DNA from 4 places in the Pantoea agglomerans genome. Region 1 is predicted to be linked to each of the others. Evidence: riboswitches for the same ligand, from Rfam matches in the RefSeq annotation. Region 1 holds a riboswitch; each other region holds the start of a gene.
What was found. Region 1 has a riboswitch for thiamine pyrophosphate ahead of thiM (hydroxyethylthiazole kinase). Riboswitches for the same ligand answer to the same signal wherever they lie in the genome.
Positions count from the first base shown of each region.

Region 2: another riboswitch for thiamine pyrophosphate. It lies ahead of thiC (phosphomethylpyrimidine synthase ThiC); the one in region 1 lies ahead of thiM (hydroxyethylthiazole kinase).
Region 3: another riboswitch for thiamine pyrophosphate. It lies ahead of LB453_RS02430 (FAD-dependent oxidoreductase); the one in region 1 lies ahead of thiM (hydroxyethylthiazole kinase).
Region 4: another riboswitch for thiamine pyrophosphate. It lies ahead of thiB (thiamine ABC transporter substrate binding subunit); the one in region 1 lies ahead of thiM (hydroxyethylthiazole kinase).

Region 1 is NZ_CP083809.1:1,355,407-1,362,689, forward strand. It holds gene LB453_RS09080 (oligogalacturonate-specific porin KdgM family protein) at 1-399, shown strand, start outside; gene LB453_RS09085 (XylR family transcriptional regulator) at 508-1,692, opposite strand; gene LB453_RS09090 (hypothetical protein) at 2,305-2,685, opposite strand; gene LB453_RS09095 (hypothetical protein) at 2,685-2,903, opposite strand; TPP riboswitch at 3,037-3,133, shown strand; gene thiM (hydroxyethylthiazole kinase) at 3,168-3,962, shown strand; gene thiD (bifunctional hydroxymethylpyrimidine kinase/phosphomethylpyrimidine kinase) at 3,959-4,759, shown strand; gene LB453_RS09110 (GntR family transcriptional regulator) at 4,788-5,474, opposite strand; gene LB453_RS09115 (mannitol dehydrogenase family protein) at 5,575-7,035, opposite strand; gene LB453_RS09120 (MFS transporter) at 7,096-7,283, opposite strand, start outside.
Region 2 is NZ_CP083809.1:3,776,304-3,783,586, reverse strand. It holds gene thiE (thiamine phosphate synthase) at 1-467, opposite strand, end outside; gene thiC (phosphomethylpyrimidine synthase ThiC) at 464-2,392, opposite strand; TPP riboswitch at 2,479-2,579, opposite strand; gene rsd (sigma D regulator) at 2,714-3,223, opposite strand; gene nudC (NAD(+) diphosphatase) at 3,376-4,146, shown strand; gene hemE (uroporphyrinogen decarboxylase) at 4,188-5,255, shown strand; gene nfi (deoxyribonuclease V) at 5,258-5,926, shown strand; gene LB453_RS20725 (YjaG family protein) at 5,989-6,579, shown strand; gene hupA (nucleoid-associated protein HU-alpha) at 6,768-7,040, shown strand; gene LB453_RS20715 (DUF1481 domain-containing protein) at 7,109-7,283, shown strand, end outside.
Region 3 is NZ_CP083808.1:520,259-527,541, reverse strand. It holds partial or broken gene LB453_RS00005 (SDR family oxidoreductase) at 1-114, opposite strand, end outside; gene LB453_RS02435 (DMT family transporter) at 719-1,648, shown strand; TPP riboswitch at 1,690-1,809, shown strand; gene LB453_RS02430 (FAD-dependent oxidoreductase) at 1,950-2,891, shown strand; gene thiS (sulfur carrier protein ThiS) at 2,875-3,072, shown strand; gene LB453_RS02420 (thiazole synthase) at 3,076-3,834, shown strand; gene LB453_RS02415 (HesA/MoeB/ThiF family protein) at 3,847-4,815, shown strand; gene LB453_RS02410 (ABC transporter ATP-binding protein) at 4,812-5,546, shown strand; gene LB453_RS02405 (ABC transporter permease) at 5,539-6,273, shown strand; gene LB453_RS02400 (ABC transporter substrate-binding protein) at 6,283-7,224, shown strand.
Region 4 is NZ_CP083809.1:3,377,590-3,384,872, forward strand. It holds gene leuC (3-isopropylmalate dehydratase large subunit) at 1-1,399, shown strand, start outside; gene leuD (3-isopropylmalate dehydratase small subunit) at 1,402-2,007, shown strand; gene LB453_RS18885 (MFS transporter) at 2,161-3,339, opposite strand; gene sgrR (HTH-type transcriptional regulator SgrR) at 3,589-5,250, shown strand; TPP riboswitch at 5,286-5,378, shown strand; gene thiB (thiamine ABC transporter substrate binding subunit) at 5,424-6,410, shown strand; gene thiP (thiamine/thiamine pyrophosphate ABC transporter permease ThiP) at 6,386-7,283, shown strand, end outside.

The sequences.
Region 1 (7,283 bases):
TGGGGGAAAAGCGGCAGCCATATCGATCCCTACCTGAAGGCCAACTATCAGTTTTTGCCCGCTTTTGGCGTTATGGTCGGGTATCGTTATTACCATAATAACTTTAAATCGGTCGCGCTTAACAATGAGCAGCAGAGAAACAACGCACACGAATATAATTTATGGCTTAACTGGCAGATAAATGACCGGGTCTTTGCTAACTACAACCCGGTCTTCCTGAAAAAGCAGAATGACTTCCACTTTGGCAATAACAAGAAAACCATGTGGCAGCATACCCTGTACGTCAACTATAAATATGACCAGCACTGGACGCCTTATGTGGATGTCTCTGATTTAGGGCGGGCTAATAACGGCAAAAAAGAGTACCGTTCGCGTGTGGGTATTAAATATACCTTTTAATCCTGTGCTTCACCTGGGCTGACAATCGCTAATATTACTTCGTATCCCTGGGGTTTTGCTTTTTTAGCGCGGTTAAAAGCAGCGTCTAAACGCAAAACAAACAAGCGATTATTCATCAGCGTGATGCATATGATAGTGAGTGCGGTACTCTTTCGGCGTAACCTTGTAGGTTTTTTTAAACACCAGATAGAAGTACTGCAGCGAGGGGTAGCCCGCGATACGTGAAATATCTTTCAGAGACAGTGAGGTGTTGATCAGTAAGTTGCGGGCATTATTGATTTTTTCGTTATGGATGATGGCGTGGATCGTTAACCCGACATGCTCCTTAAAGCGCATCTCAAGGTTGGTTCTGGAAAGCCCGACAAAACTGATGACCTGCTCAACCTTGATGCCTCTGCAGGCGTTGTTACGGATATAGTGCATAGCCTGGATAACATAGGGATCCATAATCGAGCGATAGTCGCTGGAGCGACGTTCGATCAGCTTATGAGGCGGAACAACAATGCGCTGTAGCGGTATTACTCTCTGCTTCAGCAAGCGATGCAAAAGCTCAGCGGCGCGGTATCCCATTTTTTTAGAGCCGTGAACAACGGTGGAGAGTGAGATACGCGATAAATACTGAGTCAGCTCTTCATTATCAATGCCGATAATGGCGATTTTTTCCGGCACCGGAATATGCAGATTTTCGCATACCTGTAGCAGATGCCGCGCCCGGGAATCGGTGACGGCGACAATGCCGGTGCCCTCGGGCAGGGAGGCAATCCAGTTAATCAGGTGATGCTGGGCTTGCTGCCAGTTATCGATATTAATGTCGTGGCCGCGATAAATAAGTCCCTGACGGTTTTTTTGCTGTAAACAACGCGTGAATGCCTGTTCACGCTCTTTTGCCCAGCGCTTGTTGCGGCAGGCTGGAAAGCTGTAGAGGGCAAAGTGATGGATGCCTTTATTCATCAGGTGATCCAGTGCCACCCTGACCAGCCCCTCATTATCGGTGGCGACATAGTGCAGCGGGGGGAAATCATCTTTTGAGAAATAGGAGCCGCCGATGCCAACCACCGGAAGGCTCAGCTTTGTCAGCTCTTGCTCGACGGCAACATCATCACAGTCAGAGATAATACCATCCACATCCCAGTTGCCTATTTTAACAATGTTACTGCGGAAGTCATCCTCAATAAAAACATCCCACAGCGTATGTGATGAGTGAAGATATTCACCAATGCCCTCGATAATCTGCCGGTCATGCGCTTTATTGGCATTAAACAGCAGCGCAATACGGAAAGTTTTTTCACGCATGTTAATATCCCTGCTAAGCTGGCGTTGAAAGCTAATTGCATACAATTACTTTACATTAATGAGCAATTGAATAGCTGAAAGGCGGTGTAGAGCAGATCTTTTATTATCGTTGGAGCAGTGAACGTTTATAACTGATGGGCGTGCGATACTGGCTTATGGTAAAGCGTTTTTTACCCCTGTCGATTTTTTCAGAATAAATAATGAGTGTCATAGTATACCGCTCGTTTCCAGCCATTTAACTTTCGTTTCCGATACAGGGTCGGGAAATAGCATCTGCTCTGTGCATCCGCGACGCCTGGTGGCGGCGAGGCGCTGCAGTGGAAAATTCTTAACGCGCTTATCAGAGGCCGCTGTCGAGACTGTCTTTAACCAGCATAATCCATGAGAAGGGAACGGCAGGCTTAGTCTCTCTCTTCGACAAGTTCAGGACAGGTGAAAAATATTGTGCATCTAAATCAGATCCCAGGTCAAAAGTAACGCGAAGGGGCTGTTCAATGCTGCCTGCATATTTTTTCCTTACCCTCAGCTTGTTATGGGATAGCTTCTGTAAGCTGACAATAAATCACTGCAATGAGATCTAATCAAAAAATTACGCATGAATCCTTGTTGTGTTCATTCAAATAAATAGGAGGTTACGATGGTTGCGAAAAAGAATATGGCAGCTAGCAGGAATAGTGTGAATTTAACTTTTAACCATGAAGTCATTTCTTTGGGCTGATATTTAATGAAATCATAATGATCAGGGTTCATGTTTCTGACTGCGAAACTTCCTTTTTTAACAATGAGGGGGAATATAAAATAAAAATCTTTTTGTATTGATGAAAATAACCCTCCCGCCTGAGCGAGGATTATACCTGCGGGTAAATAGCCAAACTTTTTCTTAAAAGCTTCACATAGTTTATTATGCTGTTTGTTTTTTAACACAGAATAACCAATCGACATTAATCCAAACAGGATACACAAAAAGGTGCATACAGCAGGTATAAGTTTCATTATTTACCTATGACCTCATATATTGACTCACCCAGGACCTCTCCTTTACGTGATAAGTATTCTCCGCCTAAGTAGCCCCCTCCTGAACCAGGTACTACACCAGGATCACCTTCTCTGGCCTGTGGCTTACCGAACGCAATACCCAGGGCAGTCCCCGCGATTATCTTTCCTCCGCAGGTTGTTTTATCTCCTTTGCAAAGTACAACGCCTTTTGCCATAAGTCCCTCCATTGACTATGGGTATTGTGCGATGTTGATTTTAAGACCAGTTATGCAAAACGCAATACCCCACGCGGCGAGCTTGTATCCGCAACTCACTTCCCCTAATCTGCCGGGGAGTAACTTATTTTGTACTTATGACTCGGGGTGCCCTTCTTTGTGAAGGCTGAGAAATACCCGTACCACCTGATCTGGATAATGCCAGCGTAGGGAAGTCAGATGCCTGACCGCATTCGCCTTCTTGCTCGCCGGTTGGGAGTTATAATGATCCGCCAACCTCAACGCTTTTCCGACGCGCATTTCGCGCCTGTACTCGCCCGCTTCGTCCAGCGCCAGCCGCTGGTGCACTGCATGACTAACGATGTCGTACAGAACATCACCGCCAACGTTTTGCTGGCGCTTAACGCCTCGCCCGCTATGGTGATCGATCCCGATGAAGCCGCGCAGTTCGCCGTCGTGGCCGATGCCCTGCTGATCAATGTCGGCACGCTGACCCGCGATCGCCGCGACGCCATGCTGGCGGCGGCGCAGGCGGCCAACGTGGCGCAAAAACCCTGGGTGCTCGACCCGGTGGCGGTCGGTGCGCTGACTCTGCGCACGGCGTTCTGCCAGCAGCTCCTTCCGCTGCGGCCTGCCGCCGTGCGCGGCAACGCGTCTGAAATTCTCGCGCTGGCGCAGCAGGGGGGCGGTGGACGTGGCGTGGATACGCAGCATCAGGCGGAAGCGGCGCTTGAGGCGGCGCGCGAACTGGCACAGCGGCATCAGACGCTGGTGGCGGTCAGCGGCGAGGTCGATTACGTCACCGACGGCGTTGAGACGCTCAGCGTGTCCGGCGGCAGCGCGCTGATGACGCGCGTGGTCGGCACCGGCTGCGCGCTCTCCGCCGTGGTGGCCGCCTTTTGCAGCCTGCCCGGCGAACGGCTAAGCAATATCGCCAGCGCCTGCCGCGTGATGGCGCTGGCGGGGGAACGCGCCGCCGCGCAGACCGGCGCCCCCGGTAGCTTCGCCACGCTGTTTATCGACGCCCTGTGGCAGCAGGCACAGGAGGCGCGCGCATGAAGCGTATTAACGCGTTAACCATTGCCGGCACCGATCCCAGCGGCGGCGCCGGTATTCAGGCCGATCTGAAAGCCTTTTCCGCCCTCGGCGCTTACGGGACCAGCGTGATTACCGCGCTGGTGGCGCAGAACACCTGCGGCGTGCAGTCGGTGTATCGTATTGAGCCAGCCTTTGTGGGGGCGCAGCTCGATTCCGTGCTCAGCGACGTGCGCATCGACACGGCGAAAATCGGTATGCTCGCGGAAACCGCTATCGTGCAGATCGTGGCGGAGAAGCTGGAACGCGCCGCTATCCCTTTCGTGGTGCTGGATACGGTGATGGTGGCGAAAAGCGGCGATCCCTTGCTCTCGCCTGACGCCATCGCCAGCGTGCGTGAACGGCTGCTGCCGCAGGTGTCGTTAATCACCCCCAATCTGCCGGAGGCGGCGGCGCTGCTTGAGTGCGCGCCGGCGCGCAGCGAAGAGGCGATGCTGGATCAAGGCGAAGCCCTGATGGCGCTGGGCTGCCAGGCGGTGCTGATGAAAGGAGGCCACCTCAGCGACAGCGAAAGCCCGGACTGGCTGATCACCCGCGACGGCGCGGAGCGCTTTACCGCGCCGCGCGTTAATACGCGCCATACCCACGGCACCGGCTGTTCGCTCTCCGCTGCGCTGGCGGCGCTGCGCCCGCGTTATGACAGCTGGGAGTCAACGCTGCGCGAGGCGAAAGGCTGGCTGCAGCAGGCGTTACTGCAGGCCGATACGCTGGAGGTGGGCAGGGGAATTGGGCCGGTACACCATTTTCATCGCTGGTGGTAGGAAAGAGAGGGCGGCAGGCCTGCCGCCCTTACAGCGCCTCAAACCACTCGCTGTTGCGCTCGGCGATCGGCGTAATAGAGAAAATCATCTCCTGCAGATGGCGGCGCATTGCCGCTTCGGCGGCGTCGGCGTCGTGGTTCTTCAGCGCCGATAAAATCTCTTCGTGCTGCTCAATCAGGCTGTCCGGCGGTGAGACCTCGCTCAGCGTCAGAAAGCGCACGCGGTCCATCGCCGCTTTAATATTCTCCACCGTTTCCCACGCCAGCAGGCAGTTGATGCTCTCGGCAATCAGGCGGTGAAACTCATCGTCGAGGCTGAGAAAGGCCTGGCTGTCATGGCGATCGGCGGCCATCTTCTGCAGCTGAAGGTTGTGCTCCAGCGCCATCAGCGCCGCCGGCTCAATCTCCAGCGCCGCGCGCCGCACCACCGACACCTCTACCGCTTCGCGAATAAACCGACCGTCCGCGACGCGCCGCGCGGAGATCTTGCGCACGAAGGTGCCGCGCTGCGGCAGCACCTGCACCAGACCCGCTTCCGCCAGCTTGATAAAGGCTTCGCGCACCGGCTGACGCGACACGTTAAACCGGGCGGACACTTCTTTTTCTGACAGCAGCGAACCCGGCTGAATGACGCAGGTCACGATATCCTTACGCAGATAACGATAAATCTGCTGGTTAACCGGTTCGCTGGTGGTGATGGTATAGGCGATTGACATGCGGCATATCCGTATTACGGCTGGCCTGAGCCAGCCCGTTGGGAAAGTGTCAGTCTAATCAGCGCGCTGCGACTGCGCCAGCGCTTTTGCTACTGAACAATTACAGCGAAGCGACCACCTGCGCCACCGTGGCGCGCGCGCCATGCTCGCGCAACTGCAGCCAGAAGCGCGTCAGCGTCGCGACCACCGCCGTATTCTGCGCCAGATCCTCGCCGAAGACCGCCTTCATCCCCAGCAGCGCCTTCACGCGCGCTTCGCCTTCGGCGCTGGCGGCCACGCGCTCCGCCAGTTCCGCCTTCAGCGGATCGCGGATCTCGATCGGCGCGCCTTGCTCATCCACGCCGCCCACATAGCGCATCCAGCCTGCAACGCCCAGCAGCAGCAGGTCGCAGTTGCTGCCGTTGTTCAGGTGCCAGCGCACGCTGTCGAGCAGGCGCTGCGGCAGCTTTTGCGTGCCGTCGGTGGCGATCTGGTATGTACGATGCTTAATGGCGCGGTTTTCATAGCGCGCAATCAGCGAATCGGCATAGGCGGTTAAATCGACGCCCTGGGTGCGCAGCGTCGGCGCCTGCTGCTCAAGCATCAGCCTGCGCGCGGCGGTGCGCAGGCTGGCGTCCGCCATGCAGTCGCTGATGTGCTCATAGCCGGCGAGGAAGCCGAGATAGGCCAGAAACGAGTGGCTGCCGTTCAGCATACGCAGCTTCATCTCTTCGAACGGCAGTACGTCCTGCACCAGCTCCGCGCCGGCCTCTTCCCAGGCGGGGCGACCGCTCGCAAAGTTATCCTCAATAACCCACTGGAAAAAAGGCTCAGCCTCAACCGCCACCGGATCGCTGGAGCCGAGACGTTCGGCAAGGCGGGCAAATGCGGCATCGGTCATCGCCGGAACAATGCGGTCCACCATAGTCGAAGGGAAGGTGACATGCTGCTGAATATAGTCCGCCAGCGCGCTATCCTGCCGCTGCGCCAGCTGCACAATCACGTTGCGCGTGACGTGGCCGTTTTCCGGCATATTGTCGCAGGACATGACGCTAAACGGCGGCAGGCCCGCGTCGCGGCGGCGGCGGATCGCCGCCAGAATCAGGCCCGGCAGCGAGCGCGGCGCATCGGGATGGGCCAGGTCGTGCACAATATCGGGATGATCCGGGTTAAGGTCGCCGCTGGCGGGATGATGGCAGTAGCCTTTCTCAGTAACGGTCATTGAAACAATCGCCACGTCTGGCTGGCTCATGGCGGCGATCACCGCCTCAATGCCGTCGCCTTTACCGTGCAGCGCCGAGGTCACGACGCCGATAATCCGCGTCGTGAGCGAGTCGTCAGCCATCTCCGTCAGGCTGTACAGGTGATCCTGCTGGCGCAGCGCCTGGATCAGCTCGCCGCTGTTGAGGTTAACTTCGCAATAGCCCCAGTCGCTGCCCTGTTCCGCCAGCTTGTCGCTGCACAGCGCCTGATGGGCGCGGTGAAAAGCGCCGAAGCCGATATGCACCATGCGGGTTTTTAGCTTGCGGCGGTCGTAGCACGGGCGCTGCACGTCGGCGGGGAGGCGATCAATCTCTAACATAGTTCGTCCTTATGGCAAACGGGGCGTCCTGCGCCCCGGGATTCAGTCATGTCGATCTGTTTACACCGAAACCGGCTTCTTATTCGCTTTCGGGCTGCGGATAACGAACAGCACCAGGAAGGCGCCGACGGCAGCGACGCCGCCTGCCAGCACAAAGGCGCTGTCAAACTTGCCGGTATGCTGCACGATAAAGCCGGTGACGATCGGGCCGATGATGCCCGACAGGCTGCCCACCAGATGGATAAAGC
Region 2 (7,283 bases), 1.7 Mb from region 1:
TCAAGCCGCGCAATATGCCGCTGAAGCTCGATCAGCCCCTGCGGCGCCGACGGCATCGCTTTGGTCTGGGTAGGAAAAATATGCCCCAGCGCGATATAGGAAGGGCGTATCGCCAGCGCGCGATCCAGCTCGTGGTCGTCATGGGTCGACAGGCCCAGCCGCAACCCCGCCTCACGAATGGCGTTAAGATTTGCGACATCCAGATCCTCCTGGCCCAGATGCACGCCGTAGGCGCGATGCTTAATCGCCAGCCGCCAGTAGTCGTTGATAAACAGACGGGCGTTGTAACGCTTGCCGAGCGCAATCGCCTCTGCAACCGCAGGCTCAACCGCCTCGTCCTGCTGATCTTTAATGCGCAGCTGGATCGTGCGCACGCCGGCCTCCAGCAGTCGCGCAATCCATTCCACGCTGTCGACGACGGGGTAGAGCCCTAAGCGCGGCGCGGTGGTGGGAAAGGGGGCGTTCACAGCTTCTCCTCGTTCAGCGCGTCGGCTGAGTGATAAAGCTCGCCGCCGCGGCGGCGAAAGGTTTCAGACATCTGCTGCATGCCGATTGCGATCGGCTGCGCCTCGCCTTGCTGACTGGCAGCATAGTCGCGCACCTCCTGGCTGATTTTCATCGAACAGAATTTCGGCCCGCACATCGAGCAGAAGTGCGCGACTTTGCCTGACTCCTGCGGCAGGGTTTCGTCGTGATAGGCGCGCGCGGTGTGGGGATCGAGCGCCAGGTTAAACTGATCCTCCCAGCGGAATTCAAAGCGCGCCTTGGACATGGCGTTATCGCGGATCTGCGCGCCGGGGTGCCCCTTCGCCAGATCCGCCGCGTGGGCGGCGATCTTATAGGTAATCAGCCCCTGCTTAACGTCCTCTTTATTCGGCAGGCCGAGGTGCTCTTTGGGCGTTACGTAGCAGAGCATGGCGCAGCCGAACCAGCCGATCATGGCGGCGCCGATGCCGGAGGTAAAATGATCGTAGCCGGGGGCGATATCGGTCGTCAGCGGGCCGAGCGTATAGAATGGCGCTTCGTGGCAGTGCTCCAGCTGCTCGGTCATATTGCGGCGGATCATCTGCATCGGGATATGGCCGGGGCCTTCGATCATCACCTGCACGTCATACTCCCAGGCGATCTTCGTCAGCTCCCCCAGCGTGTGCAGCTCAGCGAACTGCGCCTCGTCGTTGGCGTCCTGAATCGAGCCGGGACGCAGGCCGTCGCCGAGCGACAGAGCGACGTCATAGGCGGCGCAGATTTCACAAATCTCGCGAAAGTGTTCGTAGAGAAAACTCTCCCGATGATGCGACAGACACCATTTAGCCATAATCGACCCGCCGCGCGAGACGATGCCGGTGAGCCGCTTTGCCGTCATCGGCACATAGCGCAGCAGCACGCCGGCGTGGATAGTGAAGTAGTCGACGCCTTGCTCCGCCTGCTCCAGCAGCGTGTCGCGGAAGACCTCCCAGTCGAGATTTTCCGCAACGCCGTTGACCTTCTCCAGCGCCTGGTAAACAGGGACAGTGCCGATGGGGACCGGGCTGTTGCGCAGGATCCACTCGCGCGTCTCATGGATATAGCGGCCGGTAGAGAGATCCATCACGGTATCGGCGCCCCAGCGCGTCGACCAGACCAGTTTCTCTACCTCTTCTTCGATGGAAGAGGTGACCGCTGAGTTGCCGATATTGGCGTTGACCTTGACCAGAAAGTTGCGGCCGATAATCATCGGCTCCGATTCGGGATGGTTGATGTTGGCGGGAATGATGGCGCGTCCGGCGGCCACCTCCTGGCGCACGAACTCAGGGGTAATATTTTCCGGCAGCTGCGCGCCAAAGCCGTAGCCCTCATGCTGCTGGCGCAGCACTTCGCTGCGGATGCGTTCGCGACCCATGTTCTCGCGCAGGGCGATAAACTCCATTTCCGGCGTGATGATGCCCTGACGCGCGTAATGAAGTTGGGTGACGCGCCGTCCCGCCTTTGCACGCCGCGGCTGCGGCAGCCGCTCGAAGCGCAGATGGTCGAGCCCGTCGTCGGCCAGCCGCTGCTGGGTATAGCGCGAACTGGTGTGCGTCAGAACGTCGCTGTCGTCGCGCGCGGCAATCCAGTCGGCGCGCAGCTTCGCCAGCCCGCGCTGCACGTCGATAACCGCCTCGGGATCGCCGTAGGGGCCGGCGGTATCATAGACCGGCACGGCCTCATTCTCTTCATAGCGTGGACGATCTTTATCGCCGCCGAGCAGCGTCGGGCTAAGCTGGATCTCACGCATCGGCACGCGAATATCGTCGCGGCTGCCCTGGATCCAGATACGTTTCGAGTTGGGGAAAGCGACGCCGCTCTGAAGCGCCTCAATAAAGGCCTGCGCCTGAGCGCGCTGTTCACGTCGGTTGGTTTTGGTCGTAGACATAGCAATTTTCCTGTTGAGGGGGAACGTTGCTTGTCCGGAGTTCGGAAGGAGTAACAGAGACGGCAGGCAAAAACGCCAGCGTACTGATGATATTTACTCTTGTTCCCTTCGCAGGTTCTAACCTGATCAGGTTCCGCGGATCCCGAATTAACGGTCTCAGCCCTTGCGGGCACTCCGACAAGATTTCGTTTTACGCTTTACACGCAAAACGCCCGTGCACATGGCACAAAAAACAAAACGGGTTTTCGACGAGAGAACCGAAAACCCGTTCAGCATAGAAGGGCTGGTTCAGAATAACAAGCGATTTACAATTGGCTAACCTTAAGCCGGACGCGACAGCTGCGTGCTGTCGTTGGCTACCGGCGCGCGCACCAGGCTGTTGTCCCAGGCGAGCTGAATTAACTTGTCTTCCAGGGTAAAGCGCGCTTCCAGCACTTCGCCGACTTCCGACAGCGCCAGCTGAAAATCGACGCAGTTATCATCGTCGATCGACTGCTGCAGATGGCCGTCATAAAGCTGCATCAGGCGCTCGGTGTTGGCCTCCAGCGGCGGATAGACCTGCGCGGCGGCAATCATCGGGCTGTCGCCTTCCATCTCATTAATGATGCGCTCGTAAATGCTGAAGTGGCCAGCGGAAAGATAGTCGACCAGGCCGTGACAAAAATTGTCGAGCGCCTGCTCGTCTAAGGTGGTGAGCGCATCTTTGTTCGGCTTCAGCCCAACCAGATGGTAATAAGAAACAAGTAGCTGGCGACGGGCGTCCAGCCACGTATCTACCAGTTCGTTGCTGCCACCTACGCGCTCGGTCAGGACGTTTAACTGGTTAAGCATATCTGACTCCATGTAAAGAAAGTTCCCTTCCCGTCGCGCTGTGGCTGGCGTGGTGCCGCCTGCAAGCTGGACGATTTAGGGTATAGTTGTTTGTCTACACACTTAACATCAGGACTTCAGCGTATCGATAGGACGCTAAGGATGACGATTAGATGCAACATGAGATCTCAAGCGTAGACGCTGGATGGTGGATTGTCAGCCATGAACAGAAACTTTGGTTGCCGCAGGGCGATCTGCCTCACGGCAGCGCCGCTGCGTTTAAGCTGGCCGGAAGCAGAGCGCAGGCGGTTGGCGAGTGGCAAGGCGAAACGGTATGGCTGGTGTGTGAAAATCGCGATCGCGATATGTTTTCGGTGCGTCAGCTGATCGATGAAGAGCCGGGGCTGTTTCAGCTCGCCGGGCGCGCCGTACAGCTGGCGGAGTTTTACCGTTCGCATCGCTTCTGCGGCTACTGCGGCCACGAAATGCATCTGAGCAAGCATGAAAACGCCTGTCTGTGCGGACACTGCCGCGAGCGCTACTATCCGCAAATCGCGCCCTGCATTATCGTCGCTATCCGCCGCGGCGACGAAATATTGCTGGCGAACCATGCGCGTCATCGCAACAGCATTTATACCGTGCTGGCGGGCTTTGTCGAGGTGGGCGAGACGCTGGAGCAGGCGGTCGCGCGCGAGGTGATGGAAGAGAGTAACGTCCGCGTCAAAAACCTGCGCTACATTACGTCGCAGCCCTGGCCCTTCCCGCATTCGCTGATGATGGCCTTTATGGCGGAGTATGACGGCGGCGATCTGCAAATCGATAATAAAGAGCTGCTGGACGCCGGCTGGTACCGCTACGACGCGCTGCCGCTGCTGCCACCGCCGGGCACCGTGGCGCGCCGGCTAATTGAAGATACCGTCGCCATCTGCCGCGGCGAGGCGTAAGAAGTGTTACACTACGCGCCTGAAATTGAGAGAGTCCTGAAATGAGTGAACTGAAGAACGATCGTTATCTGCGTGCCCTGTTACGTCAACCCGTCGATATCACGCCGGTATGGATGATGCGACAAGCCGGGCGTTATTTGCCGGAGTATAAAGCGACGCGCGCCGTAGCCGGCGATTTTATGTCGCTGTGCAAAAACGCCGAACTGGCGTGTGAAGTGACCCTGCAGCCGCTGCGCCGCTATCCGCTCGACGCGGCGATCCTCTTCAGCGATATCCTGACTATTCCCGACGCGATGGGACTGGGACTCTACTTTGAAAGCGGCGAAGGCCCGCGCTTCTCTAATCCGATTACCTGCCGCGCCGATGTCGACAAACTGCCGGTGCCCGATCCAGAGCAGGAACTCGGCTATGTGATGAACGCCGTGCGCACCATTCGCAAAAACCTCAACGGCGAAGTGCCGCTGATCGGTTTTTCCGGCAGTCCCTGGACGCTGGCGACGTATATGGTTGAAGGCGGCAGCAGCAAGGCCTTCACTAAAATCAAAAAAATGATGTATGCCGATCCCGCTACGCTCCATGCGATGCTCGATAAGCTGGCAGACAGCGTCATTCTCTACCTCAACGCGCAGATCCGCGCCGGCGCGCAGTCGGTTATGGTGTTTGACACCTGGGGCGGCGTATTGACCGGCCGCGATTACCGCGACTTCTCGCTCTACTACATGCATAAGATCGTCGACAGCGTGCTGCATGAGAACGAAGGGCGCCGCGTGCCGATTACGCTCTTCACCAAAGGGGGCGGGCAGTGGCTGGAGGCGATGGCCGCGACCGGCTGCGATGCGCTCGGTCTGGACTGGACCACCGATATTGGCGAGGCGCGTCGTCGCGTTGGCGATAAAGTCGCGCTGCAGGGCAACATGGATCCGTCTATGCTTTATGCGCCGGCTGCGCGTATCGAGCAGGAAGTCGCGGGCATTCTCGACGGCTTCGGCGCGGGCAGCGGTCACGTCTTCAATCTGGGGCATGGCATCCATCAGGATGTGCCGCCAGAGCATGCAGGCGTGTTCGTTGAGGCGGTGCACCGCCTCTCAGGCCAATATCATCAGGAGTAAGTATGGACATTGCTGCACTGCGCGCAGAACAGATACAGCGCGCTGCAGAGGTCGTGCGGCAGGATGATTTCGACGTTCTGCCGCCGCGTTTTATCGGCGGTGCCGACGTCGGATTCGAACAGGAAGGGGCGGTGACGCGCGCCGCCCTGGTTATCCTCGAATATCCTTCCCTGAAGCTGGTGGAGCATCGCGTCGCGCGCATCGCCACCACCATGCCCTATATTCCCGGCTTCCTCTCTTTTCGCGAATATCCTGCGCTGCTGGCGGCATGGGAAATGCTTGAGCGCAAACCGGATCTTCTTTTTGTCGACGGACACGGCATTTCGCACCCGCGTCGCCTCGGCGTCGCCTCCCACTTTGGCTTACTGGTTGACGTTCCGACCATCGGCGTGGCGAAAAAGCGTCTGTGCGGCCGCTTTGCCGAACTGGATGCCGAGCCGGGATCGCGCCAGCCGCTGATAGACAAAGGCGAGCAGATCGGCTGGGTATGGCGCAGCAAAGCGCGCTGCAACCCGCTTTTCGTCGCGACCGGTCACCGCGTCAGCCTGGATAGCGCGCTGCACTGGGTGGAAAAGTGCATGGGCGGCTATCGCCTGCCGGAACCGACGCGCTGGGCCGATGCCGTCGCCTCCAATCGCACCGCCTTTCAGCGCTGGCAAAGCGCGCTTTAACGCTGTGCGCGCGGCGCTTTTGCGGTACACTGCCGCCAGCTAAACGATGAAGAGCCCTGTTCATGTTACAAAACCCCGTTCACCTGCGTCTGGCTAAGCTGGAAAGCTGGCAGCATCTGACCTTTATGGCTTGCCTGTGCGAGCGTATGTTCCCTAATTACTGGGCATTCTGCCAGCAGACGCAATTCGCCGATCCGGCGCTTTATCGTCGCCTTCTCGACCTTATCTGGGAAAGCCTGACGGTCAAAGATGCCAAAATCAATTTTGACAGCCAGCTGGAAAAGCTTGAAGCGGCGATTCCCGACGGCGAGGCATTCGATATCTACGGGGTTTATCCCGCCATCGACGCCTGCGTGGCGCTAAGCGAAGTGCTGCACGCGATGCTGAGCGGCGAAACGCTGGAGCATGCAATTGAAGTGAGCAGGACCTCGATCACCACCGTTGCGATGCTGGAAATGACCCAGGCCGGACGCGAAATGAGCGACGAAGAGCTGCGCGAAAACCCTGCCGTGATCGACGAGTGGGACCTGCAATGGGAGATTTTCCGCCTGCTTGCCGACTGCGAAGAACGAGACCTTGAATTGATCAAAGGTTTGTGTTTGGACCTGCGGGAGGCGGGAATCAGCAACATCGGTATAAATTTTCAGCAGTAAGGCGGGAAAACGTGACTTCAGGCCCGAATTAGCGCGCCTGGAGGCTTCACATCGGCCCCCTCTCTGGTCTACATTTGGGGGGCTGAAAATTGTGGCTATCGGTGCGTGCAGGCTGAAGAGTGCCAGAATATGGCTTTTCCCTCGCACTCGTTGCTTAGCAAGCGATAAATACACTTTAAGGATAACTTATGAACAAGACTCAACTGATTGATGTGATCGCGGAAAAAGCGGACCTGTCGAAAACCCAGGCTAAAGCGGCTCTGGAATCAACTCTGGCTGCGATCACTGAGTCTCTGAAAGAAGGTGATGCTGTACAACTGGTTGGTTTTGGTACTTTTAAAGTGAACCACCGCGCTGAGCGTACCGGTCGCAACCCGCAAACTGGCAAAGAGATCAAAATCGCTGCGGCAAACGTACCGGCATTCGTATCTGGTAAAGCGCTGAAAGACTCTGTTAAATAAGACGTCGCACTGCGGTCAGAATTTTAAAAGAAGGGGCGGATTCGCCCCTTTTGTATTAGGGGCCAGCTATGCCGAACCTGCGTTCGCCCTCCTGTTTTGCCCTGCTTGCTCTACTTCTGCTTTCCGGGTGCGGTTCAACGCCCGACACGCCTCCTTTTAGCGCCAGCGGCTACCTTGCCGATCGCGGCGCGGTGCGCATCTGGCGCAAAAACAGCCATCTCACTATTCATCTGCGCACGCTCT
Region 3 (7,283 bases), on a different replicon from region 1:
GTCCGGAACCGGATCCATTTTGCTGGCAAGTCCTGGCACAGGTTGTTTCTGGCCCGGAAAAGAGGGTGTTGGAAATTCAACCGGGACGAGTGTTTTGTCGTTTTGATTACTCATGCTTCGCTCCTTGCACATCGTTTTCGGATAAGAATAAGCCTGGCACATATGTGAGGTTTGTCACATTTAATTTCGCGCTGGCTTATTAAATCCACCTGTTTAGGGATCAGCATTAATAATAAGACGCCTTTTTGAGTTTAAGGGCGAGCAGCGCTGTTTTTTTTGCCACGGCTATTTAACTGACGGTTTAGTAAACGATTTATATAACCTGCGGTGACTTGAGGTTGCCAGCGAGTGCTGAGAGAGGGCAAGTGTTTAAATCCTATTAACTTCAGTTGCTTGGATATTGTTTCTGCTTTTGCGTCTGCGGAAATATATAAATTTATTCTGGCCTGGTTTTTCAGCTGCGGCCGCTTTGTCTGGCGATGGCCGCGTACGCCGCTGCGGCGAGAAATTATATTCACTCGCCCTAAGCAAACCGGTAATTAATTTTTTTTTGACGGCAGCGTGGCGCGGGTGGAAAAATCGCGCGCATATTTATGCTGCGCGTCAGGTTCATAAAGGCAGAATACGCTGTATTTACTGCGGTTTCCCGCCGCCTGCCCCGCGCCTTTGCGTTAACCTGAAGGCTCACTTTCTGCATCGGGCAAATAAGGAGCGCGACGTGAGCGCGTCGACGGGAATTTCACTTAAAATTATGGCGACCCTTAGCTCGACGCTGATGCTTGCCTGCGTAAAAGGGCTGGAGGGGGCGCTGCCGGTCGGGGAGGTGATCTTCTTCCGCTCGCTGGTAGGCGTAATACCGCTGCTGCTATGGCTGACCTTTCAGGGCGGCATTATTCAGGGAATAAAAACCCGCAATGTGAAAGGGCATATCGGGCGCGGCCTGGCGGGCACCTGCAGCATGTACCTGAGCTATCTCTCGCTGATTTATATCTCCCTGACCGACGCCACCGCCATCAACTACGCCGCGCCGCTGTTCACCGTGCTGCTTGCCGCCGTGGTGCTGCGTGAAAAGGTGCGGCTCAACCGCTGGCTGTCGGTGGTGGCCGGTTTCGCGGGGATCGTGATTATGCTTTCCGGCCACCTGTCGCTCAGCGGCCCGCCCAGGCTGACGGTGGCCAGCCTGGCCGCTTCCGTCGGCGTGCTGCTGGCGCTGCTCTCGGCGCTCTGCACGGCGGGCGCGCTGATTCAGATCCGCTATCTGAGCGGCAAGGAGAAGCCGGGCGCGATCGCCTTCTGGTTTACCGCTATGACCGGCGCCACCTCGCTGCTGACGCTGCCGTTTGGCTGGCGCTTTCCGCAGGGCGAGCAGCTGCTTCTGCTGCTGGGATGCGGCGTGTGCGGCGGACTGACGCAAATTTTGCTGACGCTGAGCATGCGCTACGCTGACGCCTCGCTGCTGGCCCCGTTCGATTACAGCTCGCTGCTCTGGTCGGTGATTATCGGCGTGATTTTCCTGGGCGCGCTGCCGGAAAAGCTCACCCTGATCGGTGCCAGCCTGGTGGCGTTCGCCGGTATCTACTCGGTTTTAAGCGAGCGGCGCCGGGTGGCGTCAGCGCGATTCACTGCCCGCAGCGAGACCGCTGATTAACACGCCGTACTTGACGTCGGGCAGGCAGTTGCCCTACAACTAATGGCCGTCGGGGGAGTCTCGCCAGAGAGACTGAGAGGCTAATAGCGCAGCGCGCGGTTTAGCGACCCTTTGAACCTGACCCAGTTGATACTGGCGTAGGAAGACTTGTATCTCATTGTTTTTACGCTTTATGAGATGCCTGCCGCGCGAGCTCGATCATTGCTCACGCTCTTTCCCTTCACGTATCACGGGTCGTCAACGTCGAGGCCAGCGTGAACCTAACTCTATTTCAAACACTTTTCTCTGTCAGGACCGCGTCATGAGCCGCTGGTCGGTACTCGGCAGCGGCGTCGCCGGGCTATGCGTCGCCACGCTGCTGGCTGAACAGGGCGAAACGCCAGAGGTAATCGTCAGCGACGAGACCCCCGCGTCGCACTGGGCAGGCGGTATGCTGGCGCCTTTTTGCGAAGGGGAGAGCGCGCCTGAACAGGTTATCGACCTGGGGCAGCGCGCCGCCGGATGGTGGGCGCAGCGGGTTGACGGCGTCGCGCATCAGGGCACGCTGGTGGTGGCGTCGCCGCGCGACGCGGCGGAGCTGACGCGCTTTGCCCGCATGACGCGGCAGCACCAGTGGGCGGATCCCGCGCAGCTTGAGCCTGAGCTGGCGGGGCGCTTTGCGCGCGGCCTGTTTTTTCCCGATGAAGCGCATCTTAATCCGCGCGACGCCCTGCGCCAGCTGCGCGCCAGCCTGGAGGCGCGCGGCGTCGCCTTTCACCGCGGTAAACCAGGCGGAACCCTTATCGACTGCCGCGGCATTCACGCCGTGGAACGTCAGCCTGAACTGCGCGCGGTGCGCGGCGAGATGCTGATCCTGCAGTGCGACGAACTTCATTTCTCCCGGCCGATCCGGCTGCTGCATCCGCGTTTTCCCTGCTATCTGGTGCCGCGCGCCGGGGGCCGCTTTATGCTCGGCGCCACTATGGTCGAGAGCGACGACGCCAGCCCGATTAGCGCCCGCGCCATGATGGAGCTGCTCAGCGCCGCCTGGAGCATCCACCCGGCGCTGGCCGAAGCGCGCATTGTCGAGAGCGGGACGGGACGGCGTCCCGCCTATCGCCATAACCTGCCCGAAGTGCGCTACCGCGACGGCGTTTTCTCCCTTAACGGCATGTACCGCCACGGTTTTTTGCTTGCGCCCGCCATGGCGCAGCAGCTTATACAACTGCTTAGTCAGGAGTCGAATGATGCAAATCGAACTTAACGGTCAGCGAGTGGAAACCGAGGCGGCGACGGTCGCCGCGCTGCTGCAGGAGCGTCAGATCGACGCCGCCTGCGTCGCCAGCGCCTATAACGGCCAGTTTTTGCCGCGCGCGCAGTATGAGAGCCAGCGGCTGGAGGCGGGGTGCCGTCTCGAAGTGCTGTCGCCGATGCAGGGAGGCTAAACCATGTTCTACGGCTTTGTTCCCCGTTCGCGTTTTCTGCTTGGCACCGCTGGCTACCCGTCGCCCGCTGTTTTGCAGCAGGCGATCTGCGCTGCGGAGGCGGAGATCATCACCGTCAGCCTGCGGCGCGAAGGCAGCCAGGGCGGCGCGTTTCGCGATCTGCTCAGCCAGCTCAACCGCCGCGTGCTCCCCAATACCGCTGGCTGCCACAGCGTGAAAGAGGCGGTGACCACGGCGTATATGGCGCGCGAACTCTTCGACACCCCCTGGATAAAGCTGGAGGTGATCGGCAACGCCGACACGCTGCAGCCCGATCCCTTCGCGCTGGTAGAGGCGGCACGCATTCTCTGCGCGGACGGCTTCCAGGTTTTTCCCTATACCACCGAGGATGTGATTGTCGGCGAAAAGCTGCTGGAGGCGGGCTGCGAAGTGCTGATGCCCTGGGGCGCGCCCATCGGCTCTGGTCAGGGGCTGCGCAATATCGAAGGGCTGCGCAGCTTCCGCGCCTGGTTCAGCGGGGTGCCGCTGGTGATTGACGCCGGTATCGGCGCGCCGAGCCAGGCGGCGCAGGCGATGGAGATGGGGTTTGACGCCATTCTGCTCAATACCGCGGTGGCGAAAGCGCAGGATCCGGCGGCGATGGCGGGCGCCTTCGCGGATGCGATCCGCGCGGGGCATCAGGCGCATCAGGCGGGCCTGATGGAGCGGCGCGATATGGCCGCCGCGTCAACGCCAGTGTTTGGTCTGGCGCAGCTCAGCTAACAGGACAAGATGATGAATCGTTATCAGCGGCAGCAGATGCTGCCGGAAATCGGCGAGGCGGGAGAGCGGCGGCTGCGCGCCGCGCGCGTGCTGGTGGTCGGCGCGGGCGGGCTGGGATCGGCGCTGCTGCCGCTGCTGGCGGGGGCGGGCGTCGGCTTTCTGCGCATCTGGGACCCTGACCGGGTGGAGCTGCACAATCTGCATCGCCAGACGCTCTACACCGAGGAGGATGTTGGCCAGCCGAAGGCGTTTTGCGCCGCGCGTGCGCTGGCCGCGCGCAACCGCGACTGCATCACCGAGGCGCAGCAGCAGGCGCTGCGCGCCAGTACCGTCGGGCAGGCGCTGTCGCAGGTGGACCTGGCGATCGACGCGGCGGACAGCTTCGCCGTGACCTATACGCTCTCCGACGCCTGCCAGCTGCGCAATATTCCGCTGATCAGCGCCTCGGTGCTGGGACGGCAGGGCTATGTCGGTGGCTTTTGCGGCACCGCGCCGGGCTATCGTGCCCTGTTTCCGCGGCTGCCCGCCTCGGCCGCCAGCTGTGCGACCGCGGGCGTTATGGGGCCAGCGGTGGCAACGCTGGGCGCGATGCAGGCGCAGATGGCGCTCAGCGTGCTGCTTGGCCTGACGCCGTCGCCGCTCGGTAGCCTGGTGAACTGCGACTTTAGCCAGTGGCACTTCCGCGCCTTTCGCTTTGACGACGCACAGGAGCCGACGCAGCCCGCCGTTCCCTTTATCGATCGCGATCTGCTGCGTGACGATGACTGTATCCTTGAGCTGCGCAGCCTGGCGGAAGCGCCGCACAGCGTGGCGGCGCAGGTCGAGCGGCTGCTGCCTGAGGCGATCGCCACATGGCAGCCGCCGGTCGGTCGGCGCGTGGTGCTGGTGTGCGCCAGCGGCATTCGGGCGGCGAAGGCGGCGGACGCGCTGGCGCAGCGCGGCGTCAGCCAGCTGGCGATTATCGCGGCGAACCAGCTATGAGCCTGACGCCGTGCGGCCCCGATATTCTCTTCGACGACGTCACCTTCGGCTGGCAGAGCAAACCCCTCTGCGCGCGCTTTAGCCTGCGGCTGCGCGGCGGCAAAACCAGCGCGCTGCTGGGCCGCAGCGGCGCGGGCAAGAGCACGCTGCTGCGACTGGCGGCGGGTCTGTCGACGCCGCAGCAGGGAGGCGTCAGCAGCTCGCTGCCGGGGGCGCTGTCGCAGCAGGTCGCCTGGATGGGGCAGCGTGACGATCTCTATCCCTGGCTGTCGGTGCGCGACAACGTCATGCTCAGCGCACGGCTCAACGGCCAGCGGCCCGACGGCAAACGCGCCGAGGCGCTGCTGGCGCAGGTTGACCTCGCCGGGCTGGGGGATGCGCGGCCCGATTCCCTCTCCGGCGGCATGCGCCAGCGCGTCGCGCTGGCGCGCACCCTCTATCAGGATCGCCCGGTGGTGCTGATGGATGAGCCGTTCGCCGCGCTCGACGTGATGACCCGACTCCGTCTGCAGAGCCTGACCGCCGGGCTGCTGCGCGGTAAAACGCTGCTGCTGGTGACGCACGATCCGCTCGAGGCGTGCCGCCTGGCGCATGATATCTGGCTGCTGGAGGATGTGCCGCTGCGCGTCCGCGACGTGCCCGCCCCCGATGGCGAGGTGCCGCGCGCGGCGCAGTCAGAGGCGATCCTGCGGGCGCAAAGCCAGCTGTTTCAGTTGCTCAGCCATGATTAAGCGCCTGCTAAGCCTGGCCTGGCTGCTGGCGATCGTCGGCGGCGCGTGGCAGCTGGCGCGCTACAGCGGCGTGCCCGCATTTATGCTGCCCTCTCCGCAGGCGGTGGGGCAGGCGCTACGGCAACAGCACGCTCTGCTGGCCCATCACGCGCTCTATACTCTCGGCGAGATTGCGCTGGCGCTGCTGCTGGGCGGCGGCGCGGGCGTGCTGCTGGCGATCGCGATGGCCGCCAGTCCGCTGCTGCGCCGCCTGCTGTTTCCGCTGGTCGCCGCCAGCCAGACCATTCCGGTATTCGCGCTGGCGCCGCTGCTGGTGCTGTGGCTCGGCTTCGGCGTCGCCTCCAAAGTGGCGGTCGCGGCGCTGATCGTCTTTTTCCCGCTCTGTCTGTCGCTGTTTGACGGGCTGTGTCGCACGCCGCCCGGCTGGCTGGAGCTGGCGCAGACCATGAACCGATCGCGGCTGCGGCTGTTTCTGCACGTGCGCTGGCCCGCCGCGCTGCCGAACTTCTTTTCCGGCCTGCAGATGGCGGCGATCCTCGCGCCAGTAGGCGTGGTGATCGGCGAATGGGTCGGTGCCAGCGAAGGGCTTGGCTATCTGATGATGCACGCCAGCGCGCGTCTCGACACGCCGCTCAGTTTCGCCGCGCTGGCGCTGTTAATGCTGCTGGCGCTGCTGTTATCCGGCGTTGTCGCGCTGCTGCGCCGCCGCTTTCTCTACTCTGCATAAGGAATAATCGTGAAAAAAGTGATGCTGATGCTGGCGGCGCTGCTGATCGCTGCGGCCGCGCCCGCCGAGGCGGCGCAGAAGGTGCGCCTGCTGCTCGACTGGTTCGTTAATCCCAACCATGCGGCGATCTTTGCCGCCAAAGAGAGCGGCGCCTTTGCGCGTCAGGGGTTGGACGTCGAGATGATTGCGCCGGCGGACTCCGCCTCGGTGCCGCTGCTGCTTGCGGCAGGGAAGGCGGACCTCGCCGTAGGCTACCAGCCGCAGCTCTACACGCTGGTGGATAAAGGGGTGCCGGCGATCCGCGTCGGCACGCTGATCGACCAGCCGCTCAATACCCTGACCGCGCTGAAAAGCAGCGATATCCACAGGCTAAAAGATTTCGAGGAAAAAACGCTCGGCTACGCTATTCCCGGCTTTGAGGATGTCGCCATCCAGACCATGCTCAGGTCAGCGGGCGTGGACGTTGATAAGGTGAAGTTGATCAACCTCAATATGGATGCCGCCTCGGCGCTGCTCAGCCACAAAATCAGCGGCGCGATGACCATTTATCGCAACTATGAGCTGCTGGAGCTTAAGCAGCAGGGCGCGGATACCCTGACGTTCAAGCCGGAAGATCACGGGGTGCCCGCCTATGACGAACTGATCCTGCTGGCCAACGCTAATACGGCGGCGACCGATCCGCGCATTGGCAAGTTTCTTCACGGGCTGAACGAGGGGGTGGCTTACCTGCGCGCGCATCCGCAAGCGGTCTGGCAGGCATTTATCCGCGCTTACCCGGAACTCGATACGCCGCTTAACCATCAGGCGTGGCAGGCGACGCTGCCGCTGTTCGCCAGCGATGCCGGCCGATTCGACGCGGCGCGCTATCAGGCTTTTGCCCGTTATATGCTGGACAATAAGCTTATCAGCCAGATGGCACCGATGACGCGCTACTCGCTGCCGTCGCAGTAAATGCGCGCTTTGTCTCATGCTCTTTAGCCGACGCGACTAGACTAAAGAAAAAGCATAAG
Region 4 (7,283 bases), 2.0 Mb from region 1:
AACTTTATACCAGAAGTTATTTGATGCACATGTCGTTCACGAAGCGCCCAACGAGACCCCGCTGCTCTATATCGATCGTCACCTGATCCATGAGGTGACGTCACCGCAGGCCTTTGACGGTCTGCGCGCCCATGGCCGCAAGGTGCGTCAGCCGTCGAAAACGTTCGCCACTATGGACCATAACGTGTCGACCCAGACCAAAGACATCAACGCCTCCGGCGAGATGGCGCGCATCCAGATGCAGGAACTGATGAAGAACTGCGCCGAGTTCGGCGTGCAGCTTTACGATCTGAATCACCCGTTCCAGGGCATCGTTCACGTTATCGGGCCGGAACAAGGCATGACGCTGCCGGGCATGACCATCGTCTGCGGCGATTCGCACACCGCCACGCACGGCGCCTTCGGTTCGCTGGCCTTCGGCATCGGCACGTCGGAAGTTGAACATGTTTTTGCCACTCAGACGCTGAAGCAGGGTCGCGCGAAAACCATGAAAATCGAGGTGCTGGGTGACGCCGCGCCGGGCATTACCGCAAAAGATATCGTGCTGGCGATCATTGGCAAAACGGGCAGCGCAGGCGGCACCGGTCACGTGGTCGAGTTCTGCGGGCCGGCTATCGAAGCGCTGAGCATGGAAGGTCGCATGACCCTGTGCAATATGGCGATCGAGATGGGCGCCAAAGCGGGTCTGGTGGCACCGGATGACACCACCTTCAGCTACCTGAAAGGCCGCCAGTTTGCGCCGCAGGGCGAGAAGTGGGAGCAGGCGGTGGCATACTGGCGCACCCTGAAGTCCGATGAAGGCGCGCACTATGACGCTGTTGTGACGCTGAACGCCGCCGATATCGCGCCGCAGGTCACCTGGGGCACCAATCCAGGTCAGGTCATTGCCGTGGATGAGCCGATCCCGAACCCGGCCTCTTTTGCCGATCCGGTCGAACGTGCCTCAGCCGAGAAGGCGCTGGCCTATATGAATCTGCAGCCGGGCATTCGCCTGACTGACGTCGCAATCGATAAGGTGTTTATCGGCTCCTGCACCAACTCACGTATTGAGGATCTGCGCGCCGCGGCGGCTATCGCCAAAGGGCGCAAGGTCGCGCCGGGCGTGGTGGCGATGGTGGTGCCGGGTTCCGGCCCGGTAAAAGCGCAGGCGGAAGCGGAAGGACTGGACAAGATTTTCCTCGACGCCGGTTTCGAATGGCGTCTGCCGGGCTGCTCAATGTGTCTGGCGATGAACAACGATCGCCTGAATCCGGGCGAGCGCTGCGCCTCGACCAGCAACCGTAACTTTGAAGGGCGCCAGGGCCGTGGTGGTCGTACTCACCTGGTCAGCCCGGCAATGGCCGCCGCTGCGGCGGTTTCCGGCCACTTTGCCGATATCCGTGAACTGACAGGAGCGTAATCATGGCGAATAAATTTACTCAGCACACCGGCATCGTCGCCCCGCTGGACGCGGCAAACGTCGACACCGACGCCATTATTCCCAAGCAGTTTCTGCAGAAGGTGACGCGCACCGGCTTTGGCGCGCATCTGTTTCACGACTGGCGTTTTGACGACGACGCGGGTCAGGTACCCACCGCCAGCTTTGTGCTGAACAAGCCCGAGTTTCAGGGCACCAGCATTCTGCTGGCGCGCGAGAACTTTGGCTGCGGCTCGTCGCGCGAGCACGCCCCCTGGGCGCTGACCGACTTTGGTTTTCACGTGGTGATTGCGCCGAGCTTTGCCGACATCTTCTACGGCAACAGCTTTAACAACCAGCTGCTGCCGGTGCGGCTAAGCGACGAGCAGGTGGACGAGATGTTTAAGCTGGTGGCGGCGCAGCCGGGCATCCGCTTTACCGTGGATCTTGAAGCGCAGACGGTGACGGCGGGCGATAAGGTCTACCCGTTCGAGATCGACAGTTTCCGCCGCCACTGCATGCTGAACGGCCTGGACAGCATCGGCCTGACGCTGCAGCACGAAGCGGCGATTACCGACTACGAACAGCGCCAGCCTGCGTTTCTGAATTAAGGCTTACCAGATGGGCAGAAGAGCAAAGCGTCCCGCGGCAGGAATGTCGTGGGTCGGGCAAGCATAGATGCCTTGATCGGCTTTGCGATCGGCCTGTGCCACCCTCGTTAGCCCCTCTCCTTTTAAGGGCGACCACCGCGTCGCCCTTCTCTTTTATACGTTCTTCACGCGCGCCGACATGGCGAACGCCGCGACAGCCAGCCCCAGCGCCAGCCAGTACACCGCAATATGTCCGAAGCGCTCGCTCAGCGTTCCCTGAATCACGCCCGCCAGAATCATTCCGGTCGAAATCGAGTTGGTAAACATCGTCGTCGCCGCGCCCGGCCTGCCCGGCATCAGATCCTGAAACCACAGCATGCCGATACCGGCGATAATGCCGATAAACACCGCGTTAAACAGCTGCAGCACCATCAGCGCGGTCTGCGAAGCGAACATCGCCAGCCCGGCGTAAAACAGAATGCCCGCCGCCAGCGCGATCAGCATCAGGTTGCGCTTGCCGACGCGCTTCGCATAGTGACCGGCCAGCAGCATCACCGGAATTTCCAGCCCGGCCGCCGTGCCCATCAGCAGCCCCGCCAGCTTCTCCGGCAGGCCGAGCGTGACGCTGATATAGAGCGGCATATCGATGATATACATGGTGTTGCAGGTCCACATCGTCACCGAGGCGATAAACAGCAGTCGCACGTCGCGGTCGCGCCAGCCGCTTAACGGCATGCCGCCGCTCTGCATCAGCGGCTCGGCGCGCGGCACCGACGGCAGGGTGAACTTGATCAGCAGAATGCAGAGCAGAAACAGCGCCGCCGCCACCAGGAAGAGCGTCACAAAGCCAAAGTTAAGCGCCAGCGCAAACGACAGCGGCGGGCCGATGACCCAGGCGAGCGAAAGCTGGGCGCGCATCACCGAGCTGAACATCACCGCTTCGCGCGCCGACCGATCGGCATACTCGCGCGCCAGCGCGAAGATCTGCGGCATTGACACGCTGGCCAGCGCCGAGAGCAGCACGCCCAGGGTAATCAGCGTCAGATAGTGGCGGGTAAAGGCGAACAGCAGCGCGTTGCAAAACGCCATCGCACAGCAAAAGAGGATCAGCGTGCGGCGATCGCCGCGGCTGTCAGAGCGCTTCGCCACCAGCATGCTGACCAGGATGCCCGCGATGGCGTTAACGGTAAAAAAGAGCCCGACCCAGAGGGGGCGCGCCTGCACTTCTCGCGTCAGAAACAGGCTCAGCGTCGGCGCCTGCAGCGCGCCGGCAACGCCGATCATAAAAGAGGCGGCCATAAAGGCGAGAAAGACCGGATTGATACGGCGCTTCCGGGTTAACAGCGACTTCATAGCGACATCCCTTTACGGTGGTAAAAGCAGGAAAACAAGAGAGAGGATTCTAGCGCAACAGAAAAAAGCCAGCAGGAAAAATCTCTGCTGGCGGTGTAATTGCACCCTACTCAGAAAGATCCCGCCGCAGCGGAATCGTGGTCGAGCGCCATTCCGTATTGAATGCCTCCCGCTCTTCCAATAGCGCTCAGTTTGCCCTTAATATGAGGCAGGAAAAACTGAGCGCTTTTCACAGGGAGTTCCTCTTTTATGTCCTCATCACGCCTTAAGCAGCAGTTTATCCGCCTGTGGCAAAGCTGCCAGGGCGAAAGCCAGCTGGTCACGCTCAGCGAGCTGGCTGAGCAGCTGCACTGCTCGCGTCGCCATATGCGTAACCTGCTTAACGCGATGCAGGAGGCGGGCTGGCTCACCTGGCAGGCAGAGGCGGGACGAGGCAAGCGCTCGCAGCTTATTTTCCGTTATACCGGCCTGGCGCTGCAGCAGCAGCGCGCTGAGGATCTGCTGGCGCAGGATCGCATCGATCAGCTGGTGCAGCTGGTGGGCGACAAGGCGGAGGTGCGCCAGATGATCCGCGCCCATCTCGGCCGCAGCTTTCGCCAGGGTAAACATATTCTGCGCGTGCTCTACTATCGCCCGCTGCTAAACCTGCTGCCCGGCTCGCCGCTGCGCCGTTCTGAAACGCATCTGGCGCGTCAGATCTTCAACGGCCTGACGCGTATAAATGAGGAAAACGGGGAAGTAGAGGCGGATATCGCCCATCACTGGCAGGCGATCTCGCCGCTGCACTGGCGTTTTTACCTGCGCCCGGCGATCCGCTTTCATCACGGCCGCGAGCTGGAGATGGCGGACGTGACGTCGAGCCTGGAACGCCTGCGTCCGCAGCCGCTCTTCTCCCATATTCAGCGCATTGATTCACCCGCGCCCTGGACGCTGGATCTCCATCTGAGCGAACCCGACGACTGGCTGCCGTGGCTGCTCGGCAGCGTCAGCGCCATGATCCTGCCGCGTGAATGGCCGCAGATGCGCGACTTCGCCCGCCATCCGGTCGGCACCGGCCCCTATCGCGTAGTGCGCAACCAGCAGAGTCAGCTGAAGATCGAGGCGTTTGACGACTACTTTGGCTTTCGCGCCCTGATCGATGATGTCTCTATCTGGGTGCTGCCGGAGATTAGCGACGAGCTGGTTTACGCCGGCGTGCGTCTGCAAGGTGCCGCCGAGGATGAAAAACTGGAAGAGAGCCGTCTTGAAGAGGGCTGCTATTTTCTGCTGTTCGACCAGCGCTCCGCTCAGGGACGCGATGCCGCCGTCCGGCGCTGGCTCTGCCATCTGCTGAATCCCGTCGCCCTGCTTAACTATGCCGAGGCTGGCTACCAGCGCTACTGGTATCCCGCTTACGGCCTGCTGCCGCGCTGGCATCATCGCCGCGATCTTACGCCGGCGACCAAGCCGCCCGGGCTGGAGAGCCTGACGCTGACGTGGTACAGCCAGCACGTGGAGCATGAGGGGATCGCCAGCGCGCTGCGCCCGCTGCTGGCGCAGCATAACGTGCGGCTGATTACCCGCGCGGTCGAGTATGAAACCTGGCATCAGGGCGAGGCGGAAAGCGACATCTGGCTCGGCAGCGTCAATTTCACTCTGCCGCTGGAGTATTCGCTGTTCGCCCAGCTCTACGAGCTTCCGCTGCTGCATCACTGTCTGCCGCTCGACTGGGAAGCGGACGCCGCGCGCTGGCGAGGCAAAACCCTGCCGCTGGCGGAGTGGAGCAAACGGCTGCTGGATGCGGATAGTCTGCATCCGCTGTTTCATCACTGGCTGCTGCTCGAAGGCCAGCGCAGCATGCGCGGCGTGCGCCTGAATACCCTCGGCTGGTTCGACTTTAAATCCGCCTGGTTCGCGCCGCCGACGCTGTGACGCTTTCCCCCTGGCGACGAAATGTCTAGAATGAGCCGTTCTCAACGGGGTGCCTGCAAAAGGCTGAGAGAAACCCGTCGAACCTGATTCGGTTAATACCGACGTAGGGATTTGAGAGGCTGCTACGCTCAGATCCTTTGCGACTCATAACAATTCTCCCTCAGGAGCGCAAAGTGGTTAAACAGATCCTCCCTCTGCTGATGTTGCTGTCCGTGCCGGCGCTGGCGGCAAAACCGGCCCTGACCGTCTACACCTACGACTCCTTTTCCGCCGAATGGGGCCCCGGCCCGGCGGTGAAAAAAGCCTTTGAGGCGCAGTGCGGCTGCGAGCTGCGCTATGTGGCGCTGGAGGATGGCGTCTCGCTGCTGAACCGCGTGCGCATGGAAGGCAAAAACAGCAAGGCTGACGTGGTGCTCGGCCTCGATAACAACCTGCTACAGGCGGCGCAGCAGACCGGCCTGTTCGCTAAAAGCGGGGTCGATCTCCATAACCTGACGCTGCCGGGCGGCTGGCAGGATCAAACCTTCGTGCCCTTCGACTACGGCTACTTCGCCTTCGTCTATGACAAAACGCGCCTTAAAAACCCGCCCACCAGCCTGAAAGAGCTGGTGGAGAGCCCGCAAAAATGGCGCGTGATCTACGAAGATCCGCGCACCAGCACCCCGGGTCTGGGTCTGCTGCTCTGGATGCAGAAGGTTTACGGCGACAAGGCGCCAGAGGCCTGGCAGAAGCTGGCGCAGAAAACCGTTACCGTGACCAAGGGCTGGAGTGAAGCCTACGGCCTGTTCCTGAAAGGGGAAGGCGATCTGGTGTTGAGCTACACCACCTCGCCCGCCTATCACCTGATCGAAGAGAAGAAAGAGAATTACGCCGCCGCGCCGTTCGCCGAAGGCCACTATTTGCAGGTCGAGGTTGCCGCGCAGCTTGCCAGCAGCAAGCAGCCGAAGCTGGCGCAGCAGTTTATGCAGTTTATGCTGACCCCCGCCTTCCAGAACACCATCCCGACCGGCAACTGGATGTATCCGGTGATAAAAAGCGATCTGCCCGCGGGCTATCAGACCCTGAGCGTGCCGCAAACCGCGCTGCAGTTTAGCCCGCAGGAAGTCGCGCAGCAGCGCGCAGACTGGATTAGCGCATGGCAACGCGCCGTCAGCCGCTAATCCCACTCTGGATGGTGCCGGGCAGCAGCGCCGCGCTGCTGCTGTGCGGCGTGGCGCTGCTGGCGTTCGGCGCGCTCTGGGCCAGCGCGCCGACGGGCGACTGGCGCGCGCTGCTGCACGACAGCTATCTGCACCACGTAGTGCGATTCTCTTTCACCCAGGCATTGCTCTCCGCCCTGCTGTCGCTGCTGCCTGCGATACCCCTGTCGCGCGCCCTCTACCGACGGCGTTTTCCCGGCCGTCAGCTGCTGCTGCGCCTCTGCGCCATGACGCTGGTGCTGCCCGTGCTGGTGGCGGTATTCGGCCTGCTGACGGTCTATGGCCGCGTTGGCTGGCTGGCGCAGCTCTGCCAGCTGTTCGGCGTCGACTACCGCTTTTCGCCCTATGGGCTGCAGGGCATTCTGCTGGCGCACTGCTTTTTCAACCTGCCGCTGGCGACGCGCCTGATGCTGCAGACGCTGGAGACGATTCCGGGCGAGCAGCGTCAGCTCGCCGCCCAGCTCGGGCTGCGCGGCTGGCATCTTTTCCGCCTGCTGGAGTGGCCCTGGCTGCGCCGCCAGCTACTGCCTACCGGCGCGCTGATTTTTATGCTCTGCTTCGCCAGCTTCGCCACCGTGCTCTCGCTGGGCGGCGGCCCGCAGGCCACCACCATTGAGCTGGCGATCTTTCAGGCGCTGAGTTACGACTACGATCCCGGCCGCGCCGCGCTGCTGGCGCTGATCCAGCTCGCCTTCTGCCTGACGCTGGTGCTGCTGAGCCAGCGCTTCAGCAAGGCGATACCTGCGGGCAGCGCGCAGCTGCGGGGCTGGCGCGACCCGCACGATTCGCGGCGCGCACGCATCGGCGACGGCCTGCTTATCGCGCTGGCGCTGT